3 linked regions of the Aquabacterium sp. OR-4 genome follow. The protein of the gene in region 3 binds, or shares a complex with, the protein of the main gene of each other region. Links are inferred from orthologs where the notes say so. Each region holds a gene or a part of one and is shown on either strand. Other genes may lie near its edges.

The links. Proteins that work in one complex are often made in the same cells at the same time.
Region 1: the proteins of holA (region 3) and dnaX are in contact, whole or in part, in a cryo-EM structure (PDB 8GIZ), measured with the Escherichia coli proteins. The link is inferred for Aquabacterium sp. OR-4 from one-to-one orthologs.
Region 2: the proteins of holA (region 3) and N4G63_RS05620 are in contact, whole or in part, in a cryo-EM structure (PDB 8GIZ), measured with the Escherichia coli proteins. The link is inferred for Aquabacterium sp. OR-4 from one-to-one orthologs.

Annotation. Positions count from the first base shown.
Region 1 is NZ_JAOCQD020000002.1:805,765-810,216, reverse strand. What follows is about bases 446-3,387. They hold dnaX (DNA polymerase III subunit gamma/tau), read left to right. Parts: upstream 446-807; coding sequence 808-2,967; downstream 2,968-3,387. Other genes in these bases: N4G63_RS15875 (YbaB/EbfC family nucleoid-associated protein), read left to right, coding at 3,036-3,362; N4G63_RS15885 (AIR synthase related protein), read right to left, coding at 446-624. Outside these bases: more of N4G63_RS15885, read right to left, coding at 1-445; recombination mediator RecR, read left to right, coding at 3,524-4,111; N4G63_RS15865 (cupin domain-containing protein), read left to right, coding at 4,208-4,452. UniProt on the Escherichia coli protein: Part of the beta sliding clamp loading complex, which hydrolyzes ATP to load the beta clamp onto primed DNA to form the DNA replication pre-initiation complex.
Region 2 is NZ_JAOCQD020000001.1:1,316,247-1,320,753, forward strand. What follows is about bases 1,066-4,062. They hold N4G63_RS05620 (DNA polymerase III delta subunit-related protein), read right to left. Parts: upstream 3,133-4,062; coding sequence 1,999-3,132; downstream 1,066-1,998. Other genes in these bases: N4G63_RS05610 (TatD family hydrolase), read right to left, coding at 1,066-1,478; N4G63_RS05615 (PilZ domain-containing protein), read right to left, coding at 1,613-2,002; tmk (dTMP kinase), read right to left, coding at 3,123-3,761; mltG (endolytic transglycosylase MltG), read right to left, coding at 3,871-4,062. Also shown: N4G63_RS05605 (ankyrin repeat domain-containing protein), read right to left, coding at 14-652; more of N4G63_RS05610, read right to left, coding at 681-1,065; more of mltG, read right to left, coding at 4,063-4,507. UniProt on the Escherichia coli protein: Part of the beta sliding clamp loading complex, which hydrolyzes ATP to load the beta clamp onto primed DNA to form the DNA replication pre-initiation complex.
Region 3 is NZ_JAOCQD020000001.1:574,605-579,030, reverse strand. The notes cover bases 1-2,916. They hold holA (DNA polymerase III subunit delta), read left to right. Parts: upstream 1-867; coding sequence 868-1,965; downstream 1,966-2,916. Other genes in these bases: N4G63_RS02295 (Lrp/AsnC family transcriptional regulator), read right to left, coding at 2,546-2,916; N4G63_RS02300 (GNAT family N-acetyltransferase), read right to left, coding at 1,975-2,532; N4G63_RS02310 (LPS-assembly lipoprotein LptE), read left to right, coding at 306-809; leuS (leucine--tRNA ligase), read left to right, coding at 1-291. In the rest of the region: more of N4G63_RS02295, read right to left, coding at 2,917-2,980; N4G63_RS02290 (saccharopine dehydrogenase family protein), read left to right, coding at 3,123-4,232; amaB (L-piperidine-6-carboxylate dehydrogenase), read left to right, coding at 4,275-4,426. UniProt on the Escherichia coli protein: Part of the beta sliding clamp loading complex, which hydrolyzes ATP to load the beta clamp onto primed DNA to form the DNA replication pre-initiation complex.

The DNA of each region.
Region 1 (4,452 bases), on a different replicon or contig from region 3:
GCCACTGGCATCGAGCAGCACGATGGCGTCGCCGGCCTGCAGCCGGTCGCCCACGCTCAGGCGCTGCTTGGGGTTGATCAGGCCGGTGCACGAGGCCGCCAGATCGATGCGGCCACCCTCGACGATGCCGGCCAGCGCCGGCGTCTCGCCGCCGCCCCAGGCCACGCCGCACACCTCGCAGGCCTTCTTCCAGCCGGCCACCAGGGCCTGGGCACGCTGCGCGTCGCCGAACCAGTCGCTGCCGCCGGCGGCCCAGTAGGCCTGCACCACCAGCGGCGTGGCGCCCACGGTGATCAGGTCGTTGACGGCCATCGCGATGGTGTCTTGCGCAATGCCGTCGTACCAGCTGCGGCCGGTGAGGGTGGCCATCTCGTCGGCCACCAGGGCCTTGGAGCCCAGGCATTCGACGATCGAAGCGATGTAGAACGGGCCGACATCGACCACATAGGCCGATTCGCCGCGCGAGGCGGCCACCTCGGTGAAGCCGTGGCGGCCCAGCTGGCTGGCGGTGGACGCGGCAGCGCGCTGGGCGCTGACCTTCAGCGGATCGATCAGGTCGTAATTGACGCCGGCCTGCTCATAGCTGAGCGTGCCCGGGTTCGAAGGGGCGTGCGAGGAACTCATGGGGCGGGATTATCGTTGACAGCTTGCGCACGCCGACGGCGGGCGGGGTGGGTTCCTTAGAATGCGCCGGATGCAACACACCCCGTCTACCAGCGCGCGCAAGCAGAGCGCCGGGCCGCGCCCAAGCCGGCCCGCGATGGCCTCTGGCGAGCGGCCGACGTACCCGTTGGCCGAGGGGCAGGCATGACGGATGTCGTTCTGGCCCGCAAGTACCGCCCGCGCAGCTTCGAGCAGATGGTGGGCCAGACGCACGTGGTGCAGGCGCTGACGCACGCGCTGCAGTCGGGCCGCCTGCACCATGCCTACCTGTTCACCGGCACCCGCGGCATCGGCAAGACGACGGTCAGCCGCATCTTGGCCAAGAGCCTGAACTGCACCGGGGCCGATGGCCGCGGTGGCGTCACCGCGCGGCCCTGTGGCGTGTGCCAGGCCTGCACCGAGATCGATGCCGACCGCTACATCGACTACATCGAGCTCGACGCCGCCAGCAACCGCAGCATCGACGAGATCCGCGATCTGATTGAACGCGCCGCGTACAAGCCCAGCGTGGGCCGTTACAAGGTGTTCATGATCGACGAGGCGCACCAGCTCACCAAGGACGCCTTCAACGCGCTGCTCAAGACCCTGGAGGAGCCGCCCGAGTACCTGAAGTTCGTGCTGGCCACCACCGACCCCGAGAAGATGCTGCCCACGGTGCTGAGCCGCTGCCTGCAGTTCAACCTGCGGCCGATGGCCCCCGAGACGGTGCGCGAGCACCTGCAGCAGGTGCTCGAGGCCGAGGCCGTGCCGGCCGATGCGGGCGCGCTGCGCCTGCTGTCGCGCGCCGCGCGCGGCTCGATGCGCGATGCGCTGTCGCTCACCGACCAGGCCATCGCCTACGGTGGCGGCCAGCTGGGCGAGGACGCCGTGCGCGCCATGCTCGGCAGCGTTGACCGCTCGCATGCACTGCGCCTGGTGCAGGCGCTGGCGCAGCGCGACGGCCCCGCCGTGCTGGCCACCGTGGACGGGCTGCGCGGGCGCGGCCTGTCGGCCGCCGGCACGCTCGAGGAGATGGCCGCCCTGCTGCAGCAGATGGCGGTGGAGCAGGCGGTGCCGGGCGCGCTGGACGACAACGACCCCGACAGCGCCGCCGCACGCGAGGCCGCCGCTGCGCTGGCCGCCGACGAGACCCAGCTGCTCTACGGCATCGTGATCCACGGCCGCGCCGAGCTGGGCCTGCTGAGCGACGAATACGCCGCGCTGACCATGGTGCTGCTGCGTTTTCTGGCCTTTCCACCGGCCGGCGCCGCGGCGCCCGCGCCAGCGCGCGCCGCGCCCTTGGCGGTGACGCCGCCGATCGCCCGGGCGAGTGCCCCGGTGGCGCCGGTGGCATCGGTGGCGCCGGTGCATGCGCCGCGCGCCACGATGCCTGCTGCTGCTGCGCCAGCGCCGGTGCCGGTGCCGGTGCCGGTGCCGGTGCCGGTGCCGGTGCCGGTGCCGCAGGTGGCGCCCTCGGCTCAGGCTGCGCAAACCCTGCCGTCGCCGCGCGCAAGCCAGGCGGCCCAGGCGGCCAGCGCCGGGCTGCACGTGGCCGAGCCACCGCCACCTGAGATGGCCGCGCCACCGGCACCTGAGATGGCCGAGCCACCGGCGCCTGAGATGGCGGCGCCGGCGCGGGCCGTGGCCACGGCGCCTGCCGTGCCTGTCGGGCGTGCAGCGCCCACCGCGCGTGCCGCGCCGGCCGCGGCCAGACCGGCGCCGGCCGCCTCGGGCCGCGAGCCGCCGCCCTGGGTTGACGACGACCTGCCGCCGCCCGAGGCCGATGGCGACGCCGCCGGGCCGCCCGACGACACACCGGGCCCGGCACTGGCCGGGCCGGCGCGGTCAGCGCCCGCCGCGACCGTGGCCCCGGCCGCAGCGCCGCTGCAGGCCACCGCCATGGGCGAGCTCTGGAGCCAGACCCTGCGCCCGCTGGCGGCGCCCGGTGGTGGCCTGGTGGCCCTGGTGCGCGAGCTGGCGGTGCAGGCCGAGCTGCTGTCGGTGACGCCACGCCCGGCCGCCGACGGCGGTGGCCGCCGCTGGTGCCTGCGGGTCGAGCGTGAATCGCTGCGGGCGCCGGCGCTGGTGCTCAAGCTGGCCGGCGCGATGCAGGCCAGCCTGGGCGAGCCGGTGCAGATCGACACCGAATCGGGCGTGCCGCAAGACTCCATCTCGCGTCGCGATGCCCAGGCCCGCGAGGCCGCTCAGCGCCAGGCCGAGCACACCATCCGCAGCGATGCGGCGGTGCAGGCCCTGATGGCGCAGTTTCCGGGTGCGCGCATCGTGCCCGGCTCGATCAAGCCGGTCAGTCCGCCGTCGGCCTGATCGCGTCCCCTGCCGCCGGCGCGGGTCGCCGGCAACACCCAAGCCCTTCCGTCCCGAGGAACACCACCATGATGAAGAACCAGTTGGCCGGCCTGATGAAGCAGGCCCAGGCAATGCAGGACAACCTGAAGAAGGCCCAGGACGAGCTGGCCTCGATCGAGGTCACCGGCGAAAGCGGTGCCGGCCTGGTGAAGGTGCAGATGACCTGCAAGCACGATGTCAAGCGGGTCAGCATCGACCCCAGCCTGCTGGCCGACGACAAGGACATGCTCGAAGACCTGGTGGCCGCCGCGATCAACGACGCGGTGCGTCGGGTCGAGACCACCACGCAGGAGAAGATGGGCCGCGTCACCGCCGGCATGCCGCAGATCCCGGGCATGAAGTTCCCGTTTTGATGATCCCCCGCCGCAGCGCCTTTGGCGCCGCCCCCCAGAGCCTGGGGCGAGGGCGCCGCCAGCGGCCCGGCAAAGCTGGTTTCGTGGCGGCCACCGGCTTGCATCCGAGCCCTGCGCCGGCGGCACCGCCGGGTGTCCTTGGGCACTGACAGGGGGCCGGCGTGAGCGAAGGCAGTCTCGAGGGCCTGGTCGAGGCCCTGCGCCGCCTGCCCGGCGTGGGCGTCAAGTCGGCCCAGCGCATGGCCTACCACCTGCTGCAGCACGACCGTCCGGGCGCCGAGCGCCTGGCCTTGGCGCTGCAGCAGGCCGTGGGCCATGTGCGGCACTGCGAGCGCTGCCACACCTTCACCGAGGCGCGCATCTGCGCCACCTGCCTCGACCCGCAGCGCGATGCGCGCCAGTTGCTGGTGGTGGAGTCGCCGGCCGACCAGGCCGCGCTCGAGCGCAGCGGCAGCTACAAGGGCCTGTACTTCGTGCTGATGGGCCGGCTGTCGCCGCTGGACGGCATCGGCCCGGCCGACATCGGCGTGCATCCGCTGCTCGACCGCGTGGCCGACGGCCTGGTGCAGGAGGTGATCCTGGCCACCGGCTTCTCGGCCGAAGGCGAGGCCACGGCCCATGTGCTGGCCGCCACACTCAAGGCGCGCGGCCTGGCCGTCACCCGGCTGGCGCGCGGCGTGCCGGTGGGCAGCGAGCTGGAGTACGTGGACCTGTCGACGCTGGCCCATGCGCTGAACGACAGGCGCTGAGCAAGCGGCGCTGAGCAACCGCCGCAGAGCAACCCGCGCTGAGCAACCGGCACCACCGCGTCGCCGGCCTGAACCGATCTGCTTCCAACACACACCATGAGCGACCTCACGCCCGCCCTGCACAAGCTGTCTGCCGCCATGCCGGGCGAGCCCACGGTGGATCATCCGCGGCCCGAACGCCTGCTGCACGGCAACCCGAGGCGCGAGACCTGGGCCACCAGCAGCCGGCCGCTGGGCGGCGGGCTGAGCCTGCACCAGGGCGTGTGGCGCTGCGCGCCGGGCCACTGGCGCATTGCCTTCGGGCCGCAGGAGCACGAGCTGTTCACCGTGCTGTCGGGCCG
Region 2 (4,507 bases), 740 kb from region 3 along the record:
CGCTACCGCACGCTCACCGTGCAGGTTGGCTCAGCGACAGCGCCAGCTTCTCGCGTCCGGCCTGGCGGGCGAAATCGGCCGCCACCAGGTTCTGCTCGTTGCGCAGCGCCGGATCGGCGCCGCGGGCCAGCAGCAGGGCCACCGCGGCCTCGGTGCCGTTGCGCGCCGCCATCATCAGCGGTGTGCTGCCGTTGGGCGAGCGGGCATCCGGCCGCGCGCCGCGGTCGAGCAGCAGCTTCACCAGTGTCGCCTCCGGGCCGCTGGCGGCGTAGTGCAGCGGCGTCCAGCCATCGCGCTCGAGCGTGGCGCCGCGGTCCAGCAGCTGCCGCGCGGCATCGAGCCGGCCCTTAAGTGCGGCGATCATCAGCGGGGTTTCGCCAGCCACATTGGCCAGGTCGATCTGGGTTTGCGGATGCGCCATCAACAGCGCCAGCACCTGGCCCGAGCCATCGCGCAGTGCGGCGTACAGCGCCGTCTGGCCCTGCGGGTCGCGTGAGTTGGGATCGAAGCCGCGCTGCAGCAAGGCCGCCACACCGCTGGCGTTGTCGGTCTGAAGCGCGCGAAAGAAGTCGTCGTAGGCGCCGGCATGGGCGCCCAGGCTGGCCAACGCCAGGCTCAACGCGGCCATCAGGCGCATGCTGGTACGGAACATGGCAACGATCTCCTGCGGCGGTCTGCGGTCAGGCCAGGGCGGGCAAAGCGAACAGGCGCTCGGCGTTGCGGCTGGTGGCCTCGGCCACCGCCTGCAGGCTCAGGCCCTTGGCCTTGGCCAGTTCGGCGGCCACATGCGGCACATAGGCCGGCGAGTTGGTCTTGCCGCGGTAGGGCACCGGTGCCAGGTAGGGGCTGTCGGTCTCGATCAGGCAGCGGTCGAGCGGCACGAAGGCGGCCACCTCACGCAGGTCTTGCGCATTGCGGAAGGTGATGATGCCGGAAAACGAGATGTAGAAGCCCAGATCGAGCGCGGCACGCGCCACCGCCGCGGTCTCGGTGAAGCAATGGAACACGCCGCCCGGCCCGCCGTGCACCGTGCCACCCTGCTCTTCCCGCAGCACGGCCAGCGTGTCGTCGGAGGCGCTGCGGGTGTGGATGACCAGCGGCTTGGCCAGTTGCCGCGCCACGCGGATGTGGACGCGGAAGCGCTCGCGCTGCCAGGCCATGTCGGCCACGCTGCGGCCATTGAGCCGGTAGTAGTCGAGCCCGGTCTCGCCGATGGCCAGCACCTTGTCGCGCCGCGCCAGCGCGCCGAGCGTGGTTTCGTCGGGCTCGGTCACGCCTTCGTTGTCGGGGTGCACCCCGGCTGTGGCCCAGAAGTTGTCGTGCGCCATGGCCAGACCGTGCACGGTGTCGAACTCTTCCAGCGTGGTGCAGATCAGCAGCGCGCGGTCCACCTGCGCGGCGGCCATGTCGGCGCGGATGGCGTCGATGCGTTCGCGCAGTTCGGGAAAGCTCAGGTGGCAGTGCGAGTCGACAAACATGGACAGCAGCAGGTCAGAGGGGGCGGATGTTGCCGCGCCGCAGGCGCGGGCGAAAGCCCAAAAAGGCGGGCGCGGCACGCCTTGGCCGCGGCGGCTGAGCGCCCATCAGGCCCCGGCTGACCGCCCTTGCCCGGCTAGACGGTTTGCGTGGGCTTGGCCGACGAGATCTGGGTGCCCAGGATCTCCTCGATGCGCAGGCGCAGCAGCCGGGCCTTGTCGTCGTTGGGAAAACGCACGCCCACGCCCTGGGTGCGGCCGCCCGAGGCATTGGCCGGGGTGATCCAGGCCACCTTCCCGGCCACCGGGTAGCGCTGCGGGTCTTCGGGCAGCGACAGGAGCAGGTAGATGTCTTCGCCCAGCTTGTAGTCGCGCGTGGTGGGCACGAACAGGCCGCCATCGGCCAGCATCGGGATGTAGGCGGCGTACAGCGCGCCCTTTTCGCGAAACACCAGCTGGATCACGGCGGGCCGCGGCGTGGCCACGGTGGTGGCGAGGGATCCGGGGCGGGAGGCGGGCTCGTTCATCGCGCCGAGTGTAGCGAAGCGCGTCCGCCGCCGTGGGCGCCGGGAGCCGGGCGTTCGCCGCGCTGTGCGCCACGCGGCGCCACCGGCCATGCGGCCGCCGCCTGGCCGACCAGCGATTCGATCAGCAGCCCGGCGTTCCACGGGTGTTCGTCGTGGCGGGCGGCGCGCAGCAGGGCCTGCTGCCAGGCCACCAGCGCAGCCAGATCACCGCCCACCGGCAGGCTTGCGGCGGCGAAGTGGCGCGGCGCGCCGCCCACGGCCAGGGCCATCGCGTCGTGCGCCAGCTTCAGCAGCAGTTCAACCACGCGCGGGATCGGCCGGCCCTGCAGCGGCGCTGGATCGCCCGCCGCCACGCGGCGCGGCAGCTCGGCCAGCACCTCGGGCGTGAGGCCTTCGGCGGCCAGCGCCAGCGCTTCCAGCGGGCTGCCGCCGGCCAGCGCCAGCAGCGGGCCGGGCTCGGCCAGGCCCTGGGCGCGCAGCCAGGCGGCGGCCTGCTCGGCCGGCGGCAAAGCTAGCGGCACGCGCTGGCAGCGGCTGCGCACCGTGGGCAGCAGGCGTTCGGGATCGGCGCTGCCGAGCACGATGCGCAGCTGGCCCGGCGGCTCTTCCAGGGTCTTCAGCAGGGCGTTGGCGGTGGGGCCGTTCATCGCGTCGGCCGGATGGATCAGCAGCACCTTGGCGCGGCCGCGGCCGCTGGTGCGCTGGGCCCAGTCGATGGCCTCGCGCAACTGGGTGATGCGGATCTCGCGGCTGGGCTTGGCCTCGCCCTTGGGTTTTTCGTCGTCGTCGGCCCAGCCGATCTGCAGGCGCAACGCCTCGGGCAGCACCACCAGCAGATCGGGGTGGCTGCGCGAGCGCACCAGGTGGCAGCTCTCGCAATGGCCACAGGCGGCGCCCTGCCCTGCGCCCAGGCCCTGCCCTGCGGCGGGTGCGGCCGGCCGCTCGCACAGCCAGGCCTGGGCCAGCAGCAGGCAGAACTCGAGCTGGCCCACGCCGGCCGGGCCATGCGCCAGCAGGGCATGGGCCTGGGTCAAGGCGCGGGCGCGCGCCAGGCCCTCGCCCAGCCAGGGCAGCGGCAACTGGCCTTGCGGGCCCACACCGATCAGCAGCCCCGACGATGTCACGCCCATGTCTGCCCCTCGAGCGCCTGCTGCACCTGCTGCCACACGGCCTCGATGGCCTGGTGGCCATCGATGCGCACAAAGCGCTGCGGTGCGGCCGCCGCGCGCTGGGCGTAGCCGCTGCGCACCCGGCCGAAGAAGTCGAGGTCTTCGCGCTCCAGGCGGTCGGCCTCGCGGGCGGCGGCACGGCGTTGCGCGGCCACCTCGGCCGGCACGTCGAACCACAGCGTCAGATCGGGCGCGATGAAGCCTTCGGCGAGCTCGGGCGAGCGCTGCACCCATTGCTCAAGCTGGGCCAGCACGCCCAGGTCAAAGCCGCGGCCGGCGCCCTGGTAGGCGAAGGTGGCATCGGTGAAGCGGTCGCACAGCACGAACTCGCCGCGCCGCAGCGCCGGTGCGATCACCTGGGCCAGGTGGTCGCGGCGGCCGGCAAACACCAGCAGCGCCTCGGTCAGCGCGTCCATCGGCTGCTCGAGAAACAGGCTGCGCAGCGCCTCGGCGAGTGGCGTGCCGCCGGGCTCGCGGGTGAGCCGCACGCGGTGGCCGCGCGCGCGCAGCCACTCGGCCAGCGCGGCGATGTGCGAGGACTTGCCGGCGCCATCGATGCCCTCGAAGCTGATGAAGCGGCCGCGGTTCATGCCCGTGCCTCGGTCACGGTGTACGGCGCCCGATCCGCCAGGGGCTTGCGGGCCGGCTCGGGAGCGGCCCGGTGCTGGGCGCGCTGCGCGATGGACAAGGCTCTGAAACTCATGGTCGGGGCGCGGTGGGCGACGGCGGCAGGCCGCGCTGGTATTGGTTGACGGCGCGATTGTGCGCGCCGAGATCCTCGCTGAAGATGCTGGAGCCATCGCCGCGCGCCACGAAGTACAGCGCACGCGTGGCCTCGGGCTGCACCGCCGCGCGCAGCGAGGCCAGGCCCGGCATGGCGATGGGCGTGGGCGGCAGACCGCGGCGCGTGTAGGTGTTCCAGGGCGTGTCGGCCTGCAGATCGCGCTTGCGCAGGTTGCCGTCGAAGGCCTCGCCAAGGCCGTAGATCACGCTGGGGTCGGTCTGCAGCGGCATGCCGATCTTCAGGCGGTTGACAAACACGCCGGCAATGCGCCCGCGGTCGGCTGCCTGGCCGGTCTCTTTCTCGACGATCGAGGCCAGCACCAGCGCCTGGCCCGGCGTGCTGATCGGCAGGCCCTCGGCGCGCCGGGCCCAGGCGGCGTCGAGCTGGCGCTGCATGGCCAGTGCGGCGCGGCGCAGCACGGTGAGATCGCTGACGCCGCGGCTGTACAGGTAGGTGTCAGGAAAGAAGCGGCCTTCGGCACTGGCCACGCTGCCCAGGCCCGGCAGCGCGGGCAGTTGCAGCGCGGCCAGCAGCTCGGCGTCGCTCATCGCG
Region 3 (4,426 bases):
CACATCAGCCACGGCCTGTGGGTCGAACTGGGCTATGCCGCGGCCATCGGCGGGCTGCTGGATGCGCCCTGGCCCGCGGTGGACGAATCGGCCCTGGTGCAGGACGAGGTCGAGCTGGTGCTGCAGATCAACGGCAAGACCCGCGGCGCCGTGACGGTGCCGGCCGCTGCCGACAAGGCCGCCATCGAGGCGGCCGCGCTGGCCTCGGCCGAGTTCGCCAAGTTCAGCGAAGGCAAGGCGGCCAAGAAGGTGATCGTGGTGCCGGGTCGCCTGGTCAACGTGGTGGTGTGAGCGGCGTGGCGATGATGCTCCGCCGCCGGCAGCTGGGTGCCGTCGCCTTGGCGGCGGCCGCCGCCGGCGCGCTGGGCGGCTGCGGCTTTGCGCTGCGCAGCGAGCCGCCGCTGCCCTTTGCACGCATTGCGCTGCTGGGCCTGGCTGCCGATTCGCCGCTGGGCGAGGAGCTGCAGCGCCGCCTGAGCGGCCAGGTGCAGGTGCTGCCGGCGCCGGCCCAGGCCGAGGTGGTGCTGCGCGTGCTGGAAGACCGGCGCCAGAAGGTGGTGGCCGCGTCCACCGCGGCCGGCCAGGTGCGCGAGCTGACGCTGCGCGTGCGCCTGGTGTTTCGCGCCGAGACGCCGGGCGGCCGCGAACTGATCCCCGACACCGAGCTGATGCTCAGCCGCGACATGAGCTACAGCGAGACCTCGGCCCTGGCCAAGGAGCAGGAAGAAGGCGAGCTTTACGCCGCGATGCAGACCGACATCGTGCTGCAGGTGCTGCGCCGCCTGGCCCGGGTGAGCCCGGCACGCTGACGGCGCCCGTGGCAGCGACCCTTGACCGGCCAAAGCCGCGCCACAATCCACGCCCAAGATGCAACTGCGCAGCGATCAGCTCGACGCCCACCTCGCCCGCGGCCTGAAGCCGGTCTACACCGTGCACGGCGACGAGCCGCTGCTCGCCCAGGAAGCCGGCGACGCGGTGCGCAACGCCGCCCGTGCGGCCGGCTACAGCGAACGCAAGGTGTTCACCGTGAGCGGCGCGCACTTCGACTGGTCGGGCGTGCTCGGCGCGGCCCAGGCCATGAGCCTGTTTGCCGAGCGCCAGCTGATCGAGCTGCGCATACCCGGCGGCAAGCCGGGCAAGGACGGCTCCGAGGCCCTGCAGCGCTACTGCGCCGCGGTGGGCGACGACGTGCTGACCATCGTGCACCTGCCCCGGCTCGACCGCCAGCAGCAGCAGTCGGCCTGGTTCATCGCGCTGGACGCCGCGGGCGTGAGCGTGCGCGTCGATCCGGTTGAACGCCGCGCGCTGCCGCAGTGGATCGCCCAGCGCCTGGCGCGCCAGGGCCAGCGCGTGGCCGAAGGCGATGTGGGCGTGCAGACCCTGGCCTTTTTTGCCGATCGCGTGGAAGGCAACCTGCTCGCCGCGCACCAAGAGCTGCAGAAGCTGGCGCTGCTGTACCCGGCCGGCGAGCTGGCCTACGAGCAGGTGGAAGCCGCGGTGCTGAACGTGGCGCGCTACGACGTGTTCAAGCTCAGCGAGGCGGTGCTGGCCGGCCAGACGGCCCGCGTGCTGCGCATGGTGGACGGCCTGCGCGCCGAGGGCGAAGCCACGGTGCTGGTGCACTGGACCCTGGCCGAGGACATCCGCGCACTCAAGCGCGTGAAGGACGCCATGGCCCACGGCAAGCCGCTGCCGATGGCGCTGCGCGAGAACCGCGTGTGGGGCAACAAGGAGCGCCTGTTCGAGCGCGTGCTGCCGCTGCTGGCCGAGCACCAGCTGGCCCACCTGGTGGAGGCCGCCAGCACCTGCGACGGCATCGTCAAGGGCTTGAAGCACCCGCAATGGCCGCTCGAGCCCTGGGATGCGCTCAAGCGCCTGGCGCTGATGCTGGTGCAGGCCGTGGCCGCCCCGCCGGCGCCGCGCGGGCGTGCGGCGGTGCGCGTGCGGCTGGCGCTGGAAGCCTGAGCCGCGCGCTCAGGCGGCCGGCCGCGCGTCGCTGTCCAGCAGGCCGTACAGGTTCGTGTCGTAGCTGCGGCCCTTGGCCGTCCAGCGCTGGCGCAGCCGGCCTTCGAGCGTGAAGCCCAGGCGCGCCAGCAGCGCGCACGAGGCGGCGTTGTCGGGGTTCACCTCGGCCTCGATGCGGCGCAGCTGCAGCACGCCGAAGGCATGGGCGCAGGCGGCCTGCACGGCCTCGCGCATCCAGCCCTGGCCCCAGCAGTCGCGCGCCAGCGCATAGCCCAGCTCGATGCGGCGGCTGCCTTCGTCGTGCTTGAACAGCAGCAGGCTGCCGATCACCCGGCCATCGGCGCGGCGCTGCAGCACCCGCTGCTGGGCACCGCCGGTGGCCTGCAGCGCCTGCATGCGCGCCAGCCAGGCCTCGCCATCGGCGCGTGTGGCCCAGGTGGCGTAGGGCAGGTACTGCGTCACCGCGTCGTCGCCGTTCATGCGCAGCAGGTCGTCCAGGTGGGCCTCGGCCACCGGCGACAGTTGCAGGCGCGGGGTGCTCAGGGTCTCGAAGCAGGGCAGGGGCATGGCAGGTCTGCGGTCAACCGCGGTCGACGCGCACCGCCAGCACCACCGAGGTGGTGGTCTTGCGCACGCCGTCGGTCTCGCCGATCTCGTCGAGCAGCGCGTCCAGCCGCGCCGTGCTGTCGGCGCGCAGCACGGCCAGCAGATCGCTCTCGCCGCTCACCGTGTACAGCTGGGTCAGCTCGGGGATGGCCTGCAGGCGCAGCACCACCTCGCGCGAGCGCTTGGGCTCCACCGAGATGCCCACCTGGGCCATCACGCGCGGGCGCTCGTCGCCCTGGCCCAGGCGCACCGTGTAGCCCACGATCACGCCGCTGCGCTCCAGCCGCTGCAGCCGCGCCACCACCGTGGTGCGGGCAATGCCCAGCTGGCGCGCCAGGTCGGCGGTGGGTGTGCGGGCATTGGCCTGCAGCCGTGCGATCAGCGCGCGATCGGTGTCGTCTTGAATCATTGTGGCGAACTGTATCGACGAATCGTCCGAATCAGTAATCGTTCTGACGAATTGCCGCTTTCAATCGCCCGGGCGCCAGATCAGACTCCAGGCCATCGGCCATGCGGCCCGCCCCCCCTGCCACCGTCTCCAGGAGCCTTCCATGCACATCGCCCTGCTCGGCGCCGGCCACATCGGCCAGACCATCGCCCGCCTGCTGGCCACCAGCGGCGACTACACCGTCACCGTGATCGACCGCGACGCCGCCGCGCTGGCCCGCGTGGCCGCGGCCATGCCGGCCGGCACCACGGTGGCCACCGCGCAGGTGGACACCGACGAGCCGCACGCGCTGCTGGCGGCGGTGCGCGGCCATGCCGCGGTGGTCAACGCCCTGCCCTACCACCTGGCCATTGCGGCCGCCGGTGCGGCGCGCGAGGCCGGCTGCCACTACTTCGACCTGACCGAGGACGTGGCCGCCACCAAGGCCATCCAGGCGCTGGCCGAGGGCGCGCCCACCGCCTTCATGCCGCAGTGCGGGCTGGCGCCGGGCTTCATCGGCATCGTGGCCCACCACCTGGCCAGCCAGTTCGAGACGGTGCGCGACGTGCAGATGCGCGTGGGCGCGCTGCCCGCGTTTCCGACCAACCAGCTCAAGTACAACCTGACCTGGAGCGTGGACGGCCTGATCAACGAGTACTGCCACCCCTGCGAGGCCATCCATGGCGGCCAGTTCATCCAGGCCCTGCCGCTGGAAGGGCTGGAGCACTTCAGCCTGGACGGCGTGGAGTACGAAGCCTTCAACACCTCGGGCGGGCTGGGCACGCTGTGCGAGACCTGGGGCGGCCGCGTGCGCCACCTCGACTACAAGACCGTGCGCTACCCCGGCCACCGCGAGCGCATGAAGTTCCTGCTGGACGACCTGGGCCTGGCCGGCGACCAGGAGCTGCTCAAGAGCATCCTGCGCAAGAGCATGCCGGCCACCATGCAGGACGTGGTGCTGGTGTTCGTCACCGTCTCGGGCGTCAAGCGCGGCGCCTTCGTGCAGGAGGTGTTCGCGCGCAAGATCTTTGCCGACCGGGATGTGACGAATCCGCTGTCGGCGATCCAGATCACCACCGCCGCCGGCATCTGCGCCGCGGTCGATCTGTTCCGCGAGGGCCGGCTGCCGCGCAGCGGCTTCGTGCGGCAGGAGCAGGTAGAGTTGCCCGCCTTCCTGGCCAACCGCTTCGGCAGCGCCTACCAGCAGTCGCGCCAGGTGGAGTCGATCGCCTGAGCGCCCCAGCCCCAGCCCGAGCCCGAGCCTGAAGTCCCTGCCATGACCACGCCCCACACCACCACCGCCGCCGCCGCCACCAGCGCCACCAGCACCGCGGCCACCACCGCCACCGCCGCCGATCTGCTGGCCCGCCTGGGCGTGCCCGCGGCGCTCACCACCGGCGGCCCGCTGGCCGCGCGCTCGCCCATCGA